3 regions of the Rhizorhabdus sp. GW822-FHT03C02 genome follow, and region 1 is predicted to be linked to each of the others. Evidence: riboswitches for the same ligand, from Rfam matches in the RefSeq annotation. Region 1 holds a riboswitch; each other region holds the start of a gene.

Region 1 (5,416 bases):
TAGGATTCATATTGATAGGCGATGTCCTTGTCGCGGCTGTTGAGGATATTGAGCACTTCGCCATAAAGTTCGACCCGCGATCGTTTCCACCCGGCGCGGACGTTGACGACGGTGCTGCCCTTGTCGCGGGTGCTGTTGTCCTCGATCAGCGGATAGGGGCCGAGATGGCGCAGCCGCACGCTCGCCTCCCAGCGGTCGAGGACGATCGCCGCGCCGAGCGAGGCGGCGTTCTCGAACGCGTTGGGGATATGGTCGCCATTGTCGTAGCGGGCATGGCTCGCGGTGTAGTTGCCGTCGATCGCCAGCCATTTGGCGGGGCGCCAGAAGGCGACCAGCTCATAGCCATGGCGCTTGCTCGCGCCCGACGGCTCGACCGCGTTGGAATCGCCGACGAACTTCAGTTCGCTGGCGACCGTCAGCCACCACCAGGTCGCGGTCAGGCTGAGCCCGCCATGCTGGTAGCGCGCGCCGAGCTCGCGGCCGGTGCCGCGGACCAGCACCGGCACCGGGGTCTGTTCGTTGACCGCGCCGCGCACGTCGTTCGAATGGAAGCCACGCCCCCAGCTGCCGTAAAGCTCGACCTGCGGGCTCACCGCATAGGCGACCGACGCCTTGGGCGAGACGATCGCGTCATGGCCCTTGCCCTCGCCGAGCGCGGTGGCCGCCGCATCGCGGGCGGCGACGTCATAATGATAATAGTCGCCGCGCAGGCCTCCGGTCAGCCGCAGCCCGGCAAGCGGGGTCCAGGTCGTCTCGGCATAGAGCGCGCCCGACAGCTCGCGCACCCGGAAGGCGCCGAGCGAGTCGACGAAGGCGCGCTGCGCGGTCTGGTAGACCCCGACATTGGCGATGTCGTCATAGCGGTTCTCGGTGCCGATCGTCGCCTGCAACCCGGGGGCGAGATCCCAGTGGCGCTGGCCAGTGGCGCCGAACACCCAGCGCCGGTCGAACTGGCGGATCTGGGCGCTGCTGCCGTCGGGATTGGCGTAGGTCGGGTTCGAATACATCGACCAGTCATAATATTGCGCATAGACATTGCCGCGGCCGTTGGCGCCGTCGAGCGCGACATTGCCGACGAAGCGGGTGGTCTCGCCGCGCGCCGAGGGATCGGGCGAGCAGAAGATGTCCTTGCAGACCGGCGATCCGACGATCCGCTCGGGAATCTGCTCGGTCGGGCGCCAGGTCGCGCGATAGGCGTGGAGCGTCAGATCGAGTTCGCCCGCGCCGGTCGGCACGCTATATTTGCCGAAGCCCGAATAATGGCGGAGATGCTCGGCCTCCTGCCACGGCCCGTCATAGGCCTTGGCCTGCGCGACCAGGGTCAGCGCGCCGCCGCCGATATCCTTGATCGTGCCGCCGGCGGCGACCCGGCGCCAGCCATAGGAGCCGGCCTCGAGCGAGGCCCAGGGCCGGTCATAGCCCTCGACCGTGGTCATATAGGCGGCGCCCGCCAGCGCGAAATCGCCGCCATCGGCGCGGTAGGGGCCTTTGCGGAAATCCTCGCGCGCGACGATCTCGGGGATCAGCCCGTTGAGATCGAGATAGCCCTGGCCATGGCCATGGGTGCGCAGGTTCATCTGCACCCCGTCGATATAGGTGGTGAAGTCCGATCCATGGTCGAGGTTGAAGCCGCGCAGGAAGTATTGATTGGCCTTGCCGCTGCCCGAATGCTGGGCGGCGATCATGCCGGGGACCGCCTCGAGCAGTTCGGCGACCCGCAGCAGCGGCCGCACCAACAGGTCGGCGCCGCTGACCGTGCCTTCGCTCGCCGCATGGGCATGGCCGATCTTGGCCTCGCCGCGCCCGAACACGACGATCTCCTTCTCGGCCTGGCTTCCCGGCTGGGTTTCGCCGGTTGCCGGCGCTGTGGCCGTAGCCGTCGCTTCGTCACGCTCCGCGGCGAGCGCGCTATGCGTCCAGCAGGTCAGTGCCGCCGCGGCGACCAGCCACTGTGCCGGTCGTCCATATCCGATATTCCGCATCATATTTCCCCCGGCGTCGAGCGACATGGGGCAGGGGCGTGCCGTCGATCAACGGTCGGCGCGCGCCGGCGGGCGGACGCCGTCGAGCGCCCGCGGCACGAACCGACGCGGCCCCCGCCTCGGCTTCGTCGCTCAGACGGAGTTCACCGTGCCGCGGCCATCCCCTGGGCCAGGGCAAGAGCGACCAGACGCCGGCAGGTCTCCTGGCTCGCGGGTCGTCGCTCGATGCACGGCCTTCCCAGGCCTCGCAGGATTTAGCGTCCGGCCCAGTGGCTGCCTCCCTCCACCTCGGGAAGGAAGCGATGTGCGTCTCGCTCTCCGCTTACAGTTGCAGGGACAGCCGCGGATTGAGGAGGGCCAGCCTCCCGCACCGCATTCCCTTTCAAGCCCCTCGCGGGGCACCGGCGCGATCTGACGTCCGCCCTGGCGGTTCAACCGCCGACGGACGCGGTGTCGTTACGGAGCCGCCGGGCGATGCGCAAGCCCGTTCGCGTCGCTGTGGCGATGATGGGGAAGGGCATCCCGCATGGCCGCGCGCCATGCGGGATGCCGGTCGCGTTCAGCGGCGGTCGGTACTCTTCACCGCCCGAAACTGTAGCGCAGGCGGAAGCCGTACATGCGGGGTTCGCCGATCAACAGGTCGCCGAGGCCGGCCGAGTTGTAGCCGCCGCCGGTGTTGACCGCATAGACCTTCTTGGTGAGGTTGGTGACGAAGAAGGCGGCGTCGATCGGGGTTCCGCCGACTTTCTCCCAGTTGATGTTGAGGTTCACCAGCGTGCGCGACGGCAGCACCCCGACATTGGCGGGGACGCTGCCATTGGCGATCTGGCGCGAGGTGTAGGTCATCGTGCCGGCGACCGAGAAGCGACCCCAGCTCGCGTCGAGCGGCAGCGTATAGGTGCCGGTCAGCGTCACCTTGTTCCGGGGCGACAAGGTGAACTCGCTGCCCGGCGACACCGTCGGCGCGATCGCGATGAACGGGGTGCCGGCCAGGCTGATGCCGCTGATGTCGATCTCCTTCACCTTGGTGTCGAGATGGGCATAGCCGAGGTCGAAGCGCAGGCTTTCGAACAGGGTCACCGATCCGTCGACCTCGACGCCCCAGATGCGCGACTTGCCGGCGTTGATGATCGCGGCGCCGCCGGCGACGCTGGGCACACCCGAGGTCAGTCCGCCGAACACCTGCTGGTTGCGCAGATTGTTGTAGAAGGCGGCGACGTTGAGATAACCGCTCACCGTTCCGCGGAACGAGGTCTTGCTGCCGATCTCGAACGAGTCGAGATGTTCGGGCTTCCAGGTCTCGAGCCCCGGATTGGTGAAGTTGAGCCCGCCCTGGCGATAGCCGCGCGCATATTTGCCGTAGAACAGCAGGTCGCCGCTCGGCTTGTAATCGAGGTCGATCAGCCAGGTCGGCGCGGTCGACTTGTTGGTCAGCGCGGTCCGGCAGAATTCGGGATCCTGGACGAAGCCGCTGCCATGGCGGAAGGTGTCGGTGCACTGGCGGGTGATGCGCACCCCGGTCGCCGCGTCGAGGAACGAGGCCGGGTTGCGCCCGGTCGGATCGAGCGAGGCGCGGGTGCTGGTGGTGCTGCCGACGATCTTGTCGAACGTGTAGCGGACGCCCGCGGTCACCGCGAAGCGTTCGTCGATATTATAGGTCGCCTGGCTGAACACGCCATGATTGTCGAACGATATCCGGGTCCGCGATTCGGAGATCGAGCCGATCTGCAGCGGGTTCGAGCAGGCGAGATTTTCGGGGCTGGTGCAGTTGAGGAAGATGCCGGTGCGGCCCGAACTGTTGCCGCGCGGGCGGCTGAATTCGAGATAGCCGCCGACCACATAGTTGAGCTTGCCGTCGAGCCCGGTCCCCTGGATCTGGAGTTCCTCGGTGATCGTCGACTGCGACGAGGCGTCCTGGCCGGGGGCGGCATCGAATTCGATATATTTATACGGGGTGCCGGCCGGGGCGGTGAAGGCGAGCAGCGGGTTGATCGTCGCCATGTTGAAGCCGCCCTGCCGCACCCTGAAATTGGTGGTGTAGAGGTCGAAATGGCCGCGCTCGCGGAACTCGCCATAGCTGGCGATATTCTTGATCGTCAGCGTGTCGGTCGCGTTCCAGATGGTGGTGTTGATCACCTGCCACTGGTCGATCTTGAGATAGGGATTGGTGACCGCGGTCTCGACGTCGTAGAGGCTGTCGCCGCGCGCATTCTGGCGGGCGATCTGCTCGCAGGCCGAGGTCGCGGTCAGGCCGCGGGTGCCGGTGGTGGCGTTGGGATCGCACGACACGATCCGCGACGCATAGCCGTTGGTGTCCGACTTGCTGTAATGCGCGATCGTGTAGGTCTGCAGATTGGGCGTCAGGTCGGCGACCGCGCTGAGCCGGAGCGCCAGATAGTTGCGGTCGTTATAGTCCTTCGCGCCGACCCCCGACAGATTGTGCATATAGCCGTCGCGGCCCATCCGGTCGCCGGCCAGCCGCACCCGGAAGCTGTCGGCGAGCGGCAGGTTCACCGCGGCCTGGAGCCGTTTCATGTCGTAATTGCCGGCCGACCCCTCGACATAGCCTTCATATTCGCCGGTCGGCTTCTTCGGCACCAGCAGGATCGCGCCGCCGGTGGTGTTGCGTCCGAACAGCGTGCCCTGCGGGCCCTTGAGCACCTGGACATTCTGCAGGTCCATGAAGGCGCCGGCGCCGACGGTGTTGCCCGAGGTGGTGCCGCCCTGCGCGCGCACGCCGACGACATCGGCGAAATAGACGCCGACCGTCGGCGCGGTCGACTGGTCCTGGTTGAAGCCGCGCAGCGAGAAGCTGCTTTTCTCCGGGCCGTAACGCTCGTTGGTCGACAGCGACGGAGTGTAGGTCGCCAGGTCGTTGGCGACGGTGATGTTGCGGTTGGCGAGCTGTTTCGGGTCGAACACCGTGATCGAAATCGGCACGTCCTGGAGCCGCTCCTCGACGCGGCGGGCGGTGACGATGATGTCCTCGGGCGCGATGTCGTCGCTCTGCGCCCAGGCCGGCGCGGCAGTCGCGGCGCTCAGGCATGCGACGCCGCCCAACAGCGATTTTTTCAGGTCTGTCCTGTTCATGATCTCTCTCCCCAAAGAAAGTGCTTATATGATTATGGTGGATATTCAGGTGGTTGGCGGTGCACGGGCGCAATGTCGCGCCCGGACGCAGATGCGGCAGGCCGATCGGGCCCCGCGTGACGATCCTCCCCTCGCTTTCGTCCATCTGTCCGATTATTCCGGATTATGAACTATCATTCGCTGATATGCGCATCGCGAAGCTAACCGAAGCGCGGAAAATCACATGATCTGATTTTTATTGTCGCTGCAGTCTCATTTGACTGGCGCTGATATGTCCGGGCCGTTGATGTCCCGGATTGACTTCGCGTATCGGGGCGGCAGGTCGGTTCAGGCTGCGAGCATCG
Region 2 (5,416 bases), on a different contig from region 1:
CATGGCCGGTGCCGCCCGACCAGCCGAGCAGCCGCGCGAAATCGAGATCGGCGGTGACGTCGAGATTGTCGAGATAATAGCTCTTGTCGCGGGCGTCGCTCGGCATCGCCCGCACCAGATCGGCGACATAGCCAATATGCAGGTCGACCGGGGGCGGCGTCGCCGCCTCCTCGGCCCGGGCCGGGGCGGTCGCCATTGCAGCCGCCGAAAATGCAATCGTTGCAAAAGCTTGTTTACGCATGACACTACACCACTCGATTATTTCCTCCAGACTATCGCCAAAAGACTAATATTTTGCGGTTCGCGGAAATCCGCCAATTCCATCGATTCGCCCGATTCATCCTTATTTTACGGGCTACCATTACTGTCGTGGATCGAACGGAGAGCGACCCATGACTTCATCCCTGAATCGCATGACGATGGCGGCAATCGGACTGATCCTGCTGCTGATGCTCGGCGCCGGCGGGGTGAGCATCTGGGTCAGCCGCGAACAGGCGGCATCCCTCGTGCGGATCAGCGAGGCGTCGCAGCTGCTGCGCAACCATATGACCGCCGACATGATGCACGACGCGATCCGCGCCGACGGCCTGGCGCTGCTCCAGGCCGCCGCCGACGGCGGTGCCGGCCTCGCCGAGGCCGGCAAGGCGCTCGACGAACATGCCAAGACGCTGCGCGACGATATCGCGATCGACAAGACCACCCCGGCCTCGGCGACGGTGCGCGATGCCGCCGGCGCGATCGACGCCGAGGTCAACGACTATATCGACATGGCCGGGCAGATCCGCAGCGCGGCGCAGACCGATCCGGCGAAGGCGCGTGCGCTGCTGCCGCGCTTCATCGAGCGCTTCGAGGCGCTCGAGGGCAAGATGAGCGGCGTGTCCGACGCGATCGAGGCGCATGTCGAGATGGTGCGCGCGGCGTCGGTGCGCGCCTCCGACACCGCCGAGATCGCGATCATGACCGCGATGGGGCTGTCGCTGCTGATGGTCGCGCTGCTCGGCCTGTTGTGCCGCCGCCATGTCGTCGCGCCGCTGACGACGCTGGTCGCGGCGATCCGGCGGATGACCACGGGCGACTTCGACGTCCAGGTGCCGGCGACCGGCCGCCGCGACGAACTCGGCCAGCTCGCCTCGGCGACCCTCCAGTTCCGCGACCAGCTCGCCGCGGCGGGCCGCGCGACCAGCGAGCAGGCCGACATGCTGGTGTCGAGCGTCGGCGAGGCGCTGTCGCGGCTGGCGCAGGGCGACCTGGTGTCGCGGATCGACGCCGATCTGACCGGGCCGTTCGCGCGGCTCAAGACCGATTTCAACGGCGCGCTCGACGCGCTCCAGCTCACCATCACCGAGGTCACCGCCGCCGCGCGCGAGATCACCAACGGCGCCGGCGACATCAGCCAGGCCTCCGACGACCTGTCGCGCCGCACCGAGCAGCAGGCGGCTTCGCTCGAGGAGACCGCCGCCGCGCTCGACGAGATCAGCGGCACCGTGCGCCGCACCGCCGAGGATGCGCTGCGTGCCCGCGCCACCGTCGCCAAGGCGCGCAGCGAGGCCGAGCATTCGGGCGAGATCGTCGCCCGCGCGGTCGAAGCGATGGGCGGGATCGAACGGTCTTCGAACGAGATCTCGGAGATCATCGCGGTGATCGACGGCATCGCCTTCCAGACCAATCTGCTCGCGCTCAACGCCGGGGTCGAGGCGGCCCGCGCCGGGGATGCCGGCCGCGGCTTTGCTGTGGTCGCCTCGGAGGTGCGTGCGCTCGCCCAGCGCTCGGCCGACGCCGCCAAGGACGTCAAGGCGCGGGTGACCGCGAGCGGCCAGCAGGTCGGCGCCGGGGTCAGCCTGGTCGGCGAGACCGGCGACGCGCTGCGCCGGATCGTCACCCAGATCGTCGAGGCCAACCAGATCGTCGAGGCGATCGCCTCGGCCGCCGAGCAGCAGGCCTCGGGCCTCCAGCAGGTCAACGCCGCGGTCGGCGAGATGGACGGGGTCACCCAGCAGAATGCGGCGATGGTCGAGGAAGCCACCGCATCCGCGCGCGGCCTCGCCAGCGAGGCCGACGGATTGAACCGCCAGGTCGCCCGCTTCCGCATCAGCTCCGTGCAAGATCCTGATATCGCGCCACAATATCGCACCGCACCCGCTCACCGCCTCGCGGCCTGATTTTCCCGAAAATATGCCGAATTTCGCACCTGCCCCGATATCGCAGGCGCGACATGGACAAAGCCCGGCCGCCCGCTTATGCGCGCTGCAGATCGCGCCGGTGCCCCGCAAGGGGCTTCAATGGGAATGCGGTGCGGGGATTTCCCCAAATCCGCGGCTGTCCCTGCAACTGTAAGCGGCGAGTGCGATGCGCATCGCTCCCCTGACACGGGAGCAGCCACTGGCAGGTTGCTGGGAAGGCCGCGCATCATGCTTTGACCCGCGAGCCAGGAGACCTGCCGGCGCACCGGTCGCTCTTGCCTTGGTCCAGGGGATGGTCATGGCACGGTCCCTCTCCGTCTGAGCGACGAACCTGTGCGGCTGGGGCCGCATCGGTGCGCGCCGACGGGTCTCCACGCCCGCCCGTCGTCGTGCCCGACCGGCCTTCGCGCCGGCACGCCCCGCCGTCTTCGCCCGGGCGTCGATGGAGTTGCCGTGCCCCCTTCCCCGCGTCCTGCCGTCCGCGGCTGGTGCCCGACCGCCTGGCGGCCGATGCGCGCGGGCGACGGGCTGCTGGTGCGGGTGCGGCCGCGCCTCGCGCGGATCGACGCCGCCCAGCTGGCCGGGCTGTGCGACGCCGCGATCCGGTTCGGCAGCGGCCTGATCGACGCCACCAGCCGCGCCAACCTCCAGATCCGCGGCGTCGCCGAAGCCGGCTGGCCGGCGCTGGTCGAACGGCTGGTCGAACTCGGCCTGGTCGATCCCGACCCGGTTCGCGAGGCGCGCCGGGCGATCATGGTCGCCCCCGACTGGCAGCCCGGCGACGACAGCGCGGGCATCGCCGAGGCGCTCGCCGCGCGGCTCGACGAACTGCCCGACCTCCCCGCCAAGATCGGCTTCGCGATCGACGCCGGCCCCGCGCCGGTGCTGGCCCATGATCCCGCCGATTTCCGGATCGAGCGCGCAAGCGACGGCGGCCTGATCCTGCGCGCCGACGGCCGCGCGACCGGCCTGGCGGTCACCCGCGCCGACGCCGTCGATGCGCTGATCGCGCTCGCCCACTGGTTCGCCGCAAGCGGCACCGGGCGGATGGCGCGGCACCCCGCCCCTCTCGCCCCGTCGCTGACCGGATCGCAGTGCCCGGCGCCGCCACGCATCTGGGCCGGTCGCGGCATCAGCCTGCCGTTCGGCCGGATCGACGCGGCGAAGCCCGGCGTGACCGGCGCAATTCGGGTGACGCCCTGGCGGATCCTGATCGCCGAAGACGATGCCCCCCTGGTCGACCGCACCGATCCGTCGATGCGGGTCGACGCCTGCCCCGGCGCGCCGGCCTGCCCGCAGGCGACGGTCGAGACCCGGGCGCTCGCGACCCGGCTCGCGCCTTATGTCGCCGGGCGGCTGCATGTCTCTGGCTGCGCCAAGGGCTGCGCGCGATCCGCGCCCGCCGATGTCATGATCACCGGACGCGACGGCCGCTACGATCTCGCTTATGCCGCCCGCGCCGGCGATCCCGCCATTTTGTCCAGCCTGAGCGTCGGCGACATCGCCGCGCATTTCGGAGTGCCCGATGCCGCATGACTATCAGAAGGACGGCGCCGCGATCTACCGCCAGTCCTTCGCGACGATCCGCGCCGAAGCCGACCTCGCGCGCTTCGCCGGGGGCGAGGAGCGGGTCGCGGTGCGGATGATCCACGCCGCCGGTCTCGTCGAGCTCGCCGCGCACATCCGCTTCTCCCCCGACTTCGCGGCCGCCGCGAGCGACGCGCTGAAGGCGGGCGCGCCGATATTGTGCGACGCGCGGATGGTGAGCGAGGGCGTGACCCGCGCCCGGCTGCCCGCCGCCAATGCGGTGATCTGCACCCTTCACGATCCTGCTGTGCCCGAACTGGCGCGGACGATGGCGAACACCCGATCGGCCGCCGCGCTCGAACTGTGGCGGCCGCATCTCGCCGGCGCGCTGGTCGCGATCGGCAACGCCCCGACCGCTTTGTTCCATCTGCTCAACATGCTCGAGGACCCCGCCTGCCCCCGGCCGGCGGCGATCATCGGCTGCCCGGTCGGCTTCGTCGGCGCGCTCGAATCCAAGGCGGCTTTGTGGGCCGAGCAGCCGGTACCGTGCTGCATCGTCGAGGGCCGGATGGGCGGCAGCGCGATCAGCGTCGCGGCGATCAACGCGCTGGCGAGCCCGATCGAATGACGATCGGCACCGTCCATGGCGTCGGCCTGGGCCCGGGTGCGCAGGACCTGATGAGCGTGCGCGCCGACCGGCTGGTGCGCGGCGCGCGCCATGTCGCCTTCTTCCGCAAGGCCGGCAAGCCCGGCCAGGCGCGCAAGATCGTCGAGGGGATGCTGCGCGCCGATGTCGTCGAATATCCGATGGAATATCCGGTCACCACCGAGATTGCGCTGTCCGATCCGCGCTACAATGAGAGCCTGTCGGCCTTCTATGCCGACTGCACCCGCCACCTCGCCGCGCTGACCGCGGCCGGCGAGGATGTCGTGGTGCTGTGCGAGGGCGACCCCTTTTTCTATGGATCGTTCATGCACCTCTACACCCGTCTGGCGGGAGTCGCGCCGGTCAGGGTCGTGCCCGGGATCACCGGCATGTCGGGGGCGTGGACCGCGAGCGGGCTGCCGATCAGCTGGGGCGACGACGTGCTGACGGTGCTGATGGCGACCCTGCCCGAGGAGGATCTTGCCCGCCGCATCCGCGACACCGACGCGCTGGTGGTGATGAAGATCGGCCGCAACCTCGCCAAGCTGCGCCGCGCGGTCGCCGCCGCCGGCCGCGACGAATCCGCCTGGCTGGTCGAATACGCAGCGATGGCCGACCAGAAGGTGACCCGGCTGTGCGACGCCGAAGCGGTCACCCCCTATTTCTCGATCCTGCTGATCCATGGCCAGGGAAGAAGACCGTGAACGGCTGGGTCGCGGTCGCCGGCATGGGCCCCGGCGACGAGGCGCTGATCACCCCGCAGGTGAGCGCGGCGCTAGCCGAGGCGACCGACATCGTCGGCTATGGCCCCTATGTCGCGCGGGTGCGCCCACGCGCCGGCCTCACCCTGCACGCGACCGACAACCGGGTCGAACTCGAACGCGCCGCCCATGCGCTGGCGATGGCCGCCGAGGGCCGACGGGTGGTGGTGGTGTCGTCGGGCGACCCGGGGGTGTTCGCGATGGCGGCGGCTTTGTTCGAAGCGCTCGAGGCGGGGCCGGCCGATTGGCGCGACATCCGGATCGACATCCTCCCCGGGATCACCGCGATGCTCGCCGCGAGC
Region 3 (5,416 bases), on a different contig from region 1:
CGCCTCCCCCAGCGCATGGAGCGCGGGGATCGGGCGGCCGCTCCACAGAAACTCGCTGTCATAATCATCCTCGATCACGATCGCGCCATGACGGCGGGCCGCGGCGAGCAGGGCGGTGCGCCGCGCGAGACTCATCCGCACGCCCGTAGGATATTGGTGCGATGGGGTGGTGTAGATCAGCCGCGGCACGCTCGTCATCGCGGCGATGTCGGCGCCGTCGGCATCGACCGGCATCGGATCAAGCGTCATCCCCGGAAAGGCCGCGCGTGCGCCGAGATAGCCCGGATCCTCGATCCACACCGTCTCGCGCGGATCGGCGAGCGCCTGCCCGAGCATCGCCAGCGCCGACTGCACCGTCGGCACCACCAGCAACTGGTCGGGCTTCACCACCACGCCGCGCGCCTCGGCGAGATAGCGGGCGAGCGCGGCGCGCAGAACCGGCAGGCCGTCGCCATGGTCGTAGAGCATCGCCTTGCCGTCGAGCATCCGCGTCGCCCGGCGCAACGCGCGCGCCCACAGATCGCGCGGGAACAGCGCGACATCGGGCTGGCCCGGCCGCATCGCTCCACCGGTACCGGCATAGGCCAGGGCATGGCGATCGGCCGCGAGCGCGGTGCCGCGCGCCGACAGGCTTATCTCGACGGGCTGCGACGTGGGTGCGGTCCGCAACGCCGGCGCCTGCGCACGCAGCATCGGCGCCGCGCCCGCGCCGACATCGACGATCGCTTCACCGCGCAGCAACTCGTACGCGGCGGTCACCGTATTGCGTGACACGGCGAGCGCGCCGGCCAATGCGCGCGACGATGGCAACGGGCCAGGGGTGGCGATCCGACCGCTACGTGCGCCGTCGCGGATCTGGCGATAGATCTGCTCGGCGAGCGGGACGCGCGATCCGCGCGCGAGGTTGATCCATCCGGCGAGCGGCGATCCGGCAGACACTGGCACCTCGCAATTTCCAAAAGCTGATCTTTGACCAGACCAGTCGCTGAGGCAAGAGGCGCGGATCGCCAACAGGAGCCCGACCATGACCGCGCGTCCCGATCATCTGCCCCGCTACGCCATCGCCCGTCAGCAGCGCCGCGCGCGCTATGACGAGGCGACCGTCCACGCGATCCTCGACCAGGGGCTGGTCGCGCATGTCGGCTTCGTCGCGTCGGACCGGCCGATGGTGATGCCGATGGCCTATGGCCGCGACGGGTCGACGCTCTACATCCATGGCGCCAGCACGACGCGGATCATCAAGGGGGTCGCCGAGGCGATGCCGGTCTGCCTGACGGTGACGCTGGTCGACGGCATCGTCGTCGCGCGATCGGCCTTCCACCATTCGATGAACTATCGCAGCGTGGTCGTGCATGGCAGCGCGCGCCATGTCACCGACGCCGACGAGCATGACCATGCGCTGCGGATCATCACCGAGCATCTGCTGCCGGGCCGCTGGGACGAGGTGCGCCCGATGCTGGCCAAGGAGCGCAAGGCGACGGGGGTGCTGGCGCTGCCGATCGAGGCCGCGTCGGCGAAGGTCCGCGACGGCGCCCCGATCGACGACGACGAGGATTATGCGACGCCGTTCTGGGCGGGCATCGTCCCCGTCACCACCGCGCTCGGCCGTCCGGTCGACGACAACCGGATCGTCGAGGGCACCCCGCTGCCCGCCTCGCTGGCCGCCGCGCGGCGCAAGTTCGCGTAGCGGATGGCCGGAAATGTTGATCCGTTCGTGTCGAGCGTAGTCGAGACACCCCGCGGTGGTGGAGCGTGTCTCGACTACGCTCGACACGAACGGAAATAGGGCGAACCGTTTCGACCAGGAACGCCCCGCGTCGCCCCTTGATCGGCCGGGCCAAAGCCCCTACCCCGCCGCGTGCGACAGGTTCCCCGGAAGGGGATCAAAAGGGAATGGGGTCTGAAGCCCCGGCTGCCCCTGCAACTGTGAGCGGTGAGCCATCGGGCCATATGCCATTGGGACGCCATGTCCTGAGAAGGCGGCCCGAACCGGCATCGACCCGCGAGCCAGGAGACCTGCCGGTCGCGGTCGTTCTTCGTCCGGACAGGGTGTGCCGGCCGAACGGGGTTTGACCTCGCGCAACGACAAGGCGCCGTGCGGGCAAGCGCGGATGCGGGGCGGTTCCGCATCGGCACGATCCCGACCGGCAAGATGTCAGATCTGCCGAGGACCGACCAATGGACCCTATGCCTGCCGACCCCCTGTTCGCCCTGCCCGTCCGGCGCGCCTGACGATGCTGCGCAAGGTCGAACCCGGCCCGGCGGTGGTCGCCTGCAACACCTGCCGCCTTTCGGCCGATGCCCGCGACGACGACGAGGGGGTGCGCGGCGGCGCGCGGCTGGTCGAGGCGCTGCACCGGGTCAAGGCCAGCGATCCGCGCTATGACGGGGTCGCGGTGCAGGAAATGCCCTGCCTGTTCGCGTGCACCGAGTTTTGCACGGTCCATCTGCGCGCGCCCGCCAAGGTCGGCTATGTGCTCGGCCGCTTCACCCCCGACGACGAGGCCGCGCAGGCGATCCTCGATTATGCGGTCCATTATGCCGCGTCGGAGCATGGCCGGGTCCCCTTTCGCGACTGGCCGCAAGGCGTCAAAGGCCATTTCATCACCCGTTCCCCTCCCGATGGATATGTTGCCGAATGACCTGTTTTCCGACGATCGCCGCGTTCGAAGCCGCGCTGGCCAGCCTCACCCCGCCCAATGACCGCTCGGTCGCGGCGGCGCGCACGCGCCAGGCCCAGCTCACCAAGCCGGCGGGCTCGCTCGGCCGGCTCGAGGATGTCGCGATCTTCCTGGCCGGCTGGCAGGGCCGCGAACGGCCGGCGATCGCCAGCGGGCGCGCCGCGATCTTCGCGGGCAATCATGGCGTGACCGTCCACGGAGTCAGCGCCTTTCCGGCGGCGGTGACCGCACAGATGGTCGCCAATTTCGAGGCCGGCGGTGCTGCGATCAACGCGCTGGCGGGCGCCGCCGGGCTCGAACTCAAGGTCGTCGCGATCGATCTCGACCGGCCGACCGCCGATTTCACCGTCGCCGCGGCGATGGAGGTCGCCGAATGCCTCGACGCGCTGTCGGCGGGGGCCGAGGTGGTCGAGCCGGGACTCGATCTGCTCGTCGTCGGCGAGATGGGAATCGGCAATTCGACCGCCGCCGCCGCCTTGTGCGCGCGCAGCTTCGGCGGCACCGCCGCCGACTGGGTCGGCCCCGGTACCGGGGTCGATGGCGACGGCATCGGCCGCAAGGTCGCGGTCGTCGACCGCGCGATCGCCTTCCATGCCGATGCGCCGGCGACGCCGTTCGAGACGCTGCGGCGGGTTGGCGGCCGCGAGATCGCGGCGATCGCCGGCGCGGTGGTGCGGGCGCGCCAGCTCGGGGTTCCGGTGGTGCTCGACGGCTTCATCAGCGGATCGGCGGTGGCGCCGCTGAAGGCGCTCCATCCCGGCATCACCGACCATATCCTCGCCGGACATCGATCGGCCGAACCCGGCCATGTCCGGTTGCTCGAACGGCTGGGCCTCGAACCGCTGATCGATCTCGGCATGCGGCTGGGCGAGGGCAGCGGCGCCGCGGTCGCGGTCGCGGTGATCCGCGCGGCGATCGCCGCCCACAACGGCATGGCGACCTTCGCCGAAGCCGGGGTCTCCGACAAGGAAGCGGTGCCGGCAGACGGATGACCGCCTTCCTGCTGCACCTGCTGCGCCACGGCGCGCCCGAGACGCCGGGACGGATGATGGGCCGCACCGATGGCGCGCCGACCCCGGCCGGAATCGCCGCCTGTGTCGATCAGGCGGCCGATCTCGCGGTCGACCGGCTGATCGCATCGGACCTCGCACGGACGCGGCTGGCCGGCGACGCGATCGCGGCGACGCTGGCGGTGCCGCTCGGCATCGATCCGCGCTGGCGCGAACTCGATTTCGGCGCGTGGGACGGGCTGTCGAGCGCGGACGTCGATCCGTCGGCGATCGGCCGATTCTGGGACGATCCCGACGCCAATCCGCCGCCGGACGGCGAGCGCTGGTCGGCGCTGACCGCCCGGGTCGGATCGGCGATCGCCGACCTGGCGCCGCTGCCGACCCTGGTCGTCACCCATGGCGGGGCGATGCGCGCCGCGCTGGCGGTGCTGTGCGGGTTCGACCAACGCCAGATCTGGGCGTTCGAGCTCGGCTATGCGTCGCTGCTGTCGCTCAAGGTCTGGCCGGGCGACACCCCGTCGGCGCAGATCGTCGGGCTATGGCCATGAGGGGCCTGGTGATCGCGGTCCAGTTCCTCACCCGCCTGCCGACGCCGCGGGTGCGCAGCGACGACGCGGCGTTCGCGGCCTCGATCCGCTGGTTCCCCGCGGTCGGGCTGCTGATCGGCGCCCTGGTTGCCGGCGCCGCCTGGCTCGGCGCGCGGATCGATCCATGGACGGGGGCGCTGGCCGCGCTCGCTTTGTGGGTCGCGGTCACCGGCGCGCTCCATCTCGACGGTCTCGCCGATCTCGCCGACGCCGCAGGGGCCATCCACAAGGGCCGCGAGCATCTGCTGACGGTGCTCGCCGATCCGCATATCGGCAGCTTCGGCGCGGTCGCGATCGTGCTGCAGCTGATCGCCAAGCTGGTGCTGCTCCATGCGCTGATCGACGCCGCGATCCTGCTGCCGCTGATCCTCGTCCCGTTCGCCGCGCGGATCGGACCACTGGCATGGGCGCGCTGGCTGCCGCCGCTCCACCAGGGGCTGGCCGCGCGCTTCGCCGCGTCGGTGCGGATCGTCGACCTCGCCCTCTGGGCAGCTTTGCTGGTCGCCGGCGCATGGTTCGCGCCCGCGATCCTGATCGCGCCGGCGCTGATCGCGCTGTGGGGCTGGCGGCTGCTGCGTATGATCGGCGGGATATCGGGCGATGGCCATGGCGCGGGAATCGAGCTGGTCGAAACCGGGCTGCTGATCGGGCTGCTCATCATCGGTCAGGCCGCATGAGCGAGGATATCCGCGCCTGGTCCTTTCATGGCGGGCGGCTGCGCGTCGCCCAGGCGGCCTATCCCGACGCGCCGGGGCCGTGGATCGACCTGTCGACCGGAATCAATCCGCAGCCCTGGCCGGGGGTCGCCGATCTCGCGATCGACTGGCAGCGGCTGCCCGACGAGGCCGCGCTCGGCCGGCTCGAGGCGGCGGCAGCCGATTTCTTCGGGGTCGATCCGGATCATGTCTGCGCGCTGCCGGGAACCGAGATCGGGCTGCGGCTGATCGGCGAGATGCTGCCGGGGCCGGTCGCGCATGTCGCCCCCGGCTATCGCACCCATGCCGAGATCGCCGCGGGCGCCGCACCGATCGCCGCCGGCGCGATCGGTGCGGCGGCGAGCGCGCTGATCCTCGCCAACCCGAACAATCCCGATGGCCGGGTGACGCCGGCGGCGGTGCTGCTCGACCGGCTGCACCAC

Evidence for each region. A riboswitch is a leader RNA that binds a small molecule or an ion and turns the genes downstream of it on or off. The one in region 1 is predicted to bind cobalamin.
Region 2: linked by a shared signal. The riboswitch ahead of AC1RM6_RS20560 (ferredoxin-like domain-containing protein) and the one ahead of AC1RM6_RS26285 (TonB-dependent receptor) in region 1 are both predicted to bind cobalamin.
Region 3: linked by a shared signal. The riboswitch ahead of AC1RM6_RS23525 (DUF1636 domain-containing protein) and the one ahead of AC1RM6_RS26285 (TonB-dependent receptor) in region 1 are both predicted to bind cobalamin.

What each region holds. Positions count from the first base shown of each region.
Region 1 covers NZ_JBXANN010000014.1:134,585-140,000, reverse strand. The annotation lists gene AC1RM6_RS26285 (TonB-dependent receptor) at 1-1,982, opposite strand, end outside; cobalamin riboswitch at 2,159-2,403, opposite strand; gene AC1RM6_RS26280 (TonB-dependent receptor) at 2,562-5,072, opposite strand; gene AC1RM6_RS26275 (glycosyltransferase) at 5,400-5,416, opposite strand, start outside.
Region 2 covers NZ_JBXANN010000009.1:34,743-40,158, reverse strand. The annotation lists gene AC1RM6_RS20570 (carbohydrate porin) at 1-196, opposite strand, end outside; gene AC1RM6_RS20565 (methyl-accepting chemotaxis protein) at 393-2,159, shown strand; cobalamin riboswitch at 2,246-2,456, shown strand; gene AC1RM6_RS20560 (ferredoxin-like domain-containing protein) at 2,634-3,716, shown strand; gene AC1RM6_RS20555 (precorrin-8X methylmutase) at 3,706-4,335, shown strand; gene cobI (precorrin-2 C(20)-methyltransferase) at 4,332-5,057, shown strand; gene cobJ (precorrin-3B C(17)-methyltransferase) at 5,054-5,416, shown strand, end outside.
Region 3 covers NZ_JBXANN010000011.1:199,793-205,208, reverse strand. The annotation lists gene pdxR (MocR-like pyridoxine biosynthesis transcription factor PdxR) at 1-945, opposite strand, end outside; gene AC1RM6_RS23530 (pyridoxamine 5'-phosphate oxidase family protein) at 1,025-1,687, shown strand; cobalamin riboswitch at 1,849-2,038, shown strand; gene AC1RM6_RS23525 (DUF1636 domain-containing protein) at 2,235-2,642, shown strand; gene cobT (nicotinate-nucleotide--dimethylbenzimidazole phosphoribosyltransferase) at 2,639-3,673, shown strand; gene AC1RM6_RS23515 (histidine phosphatase family protein) at 3,670-4,239, shown strand; gene AC1RM6_RS23510 (adenosylcobinamide-GDP ribazoletransferase) at 4,236-4,955, shown strand; gene AC1RM6_RS23505 (threonine-phosphate decarboxylase) at 4,952-5,416, shown strand, end outside.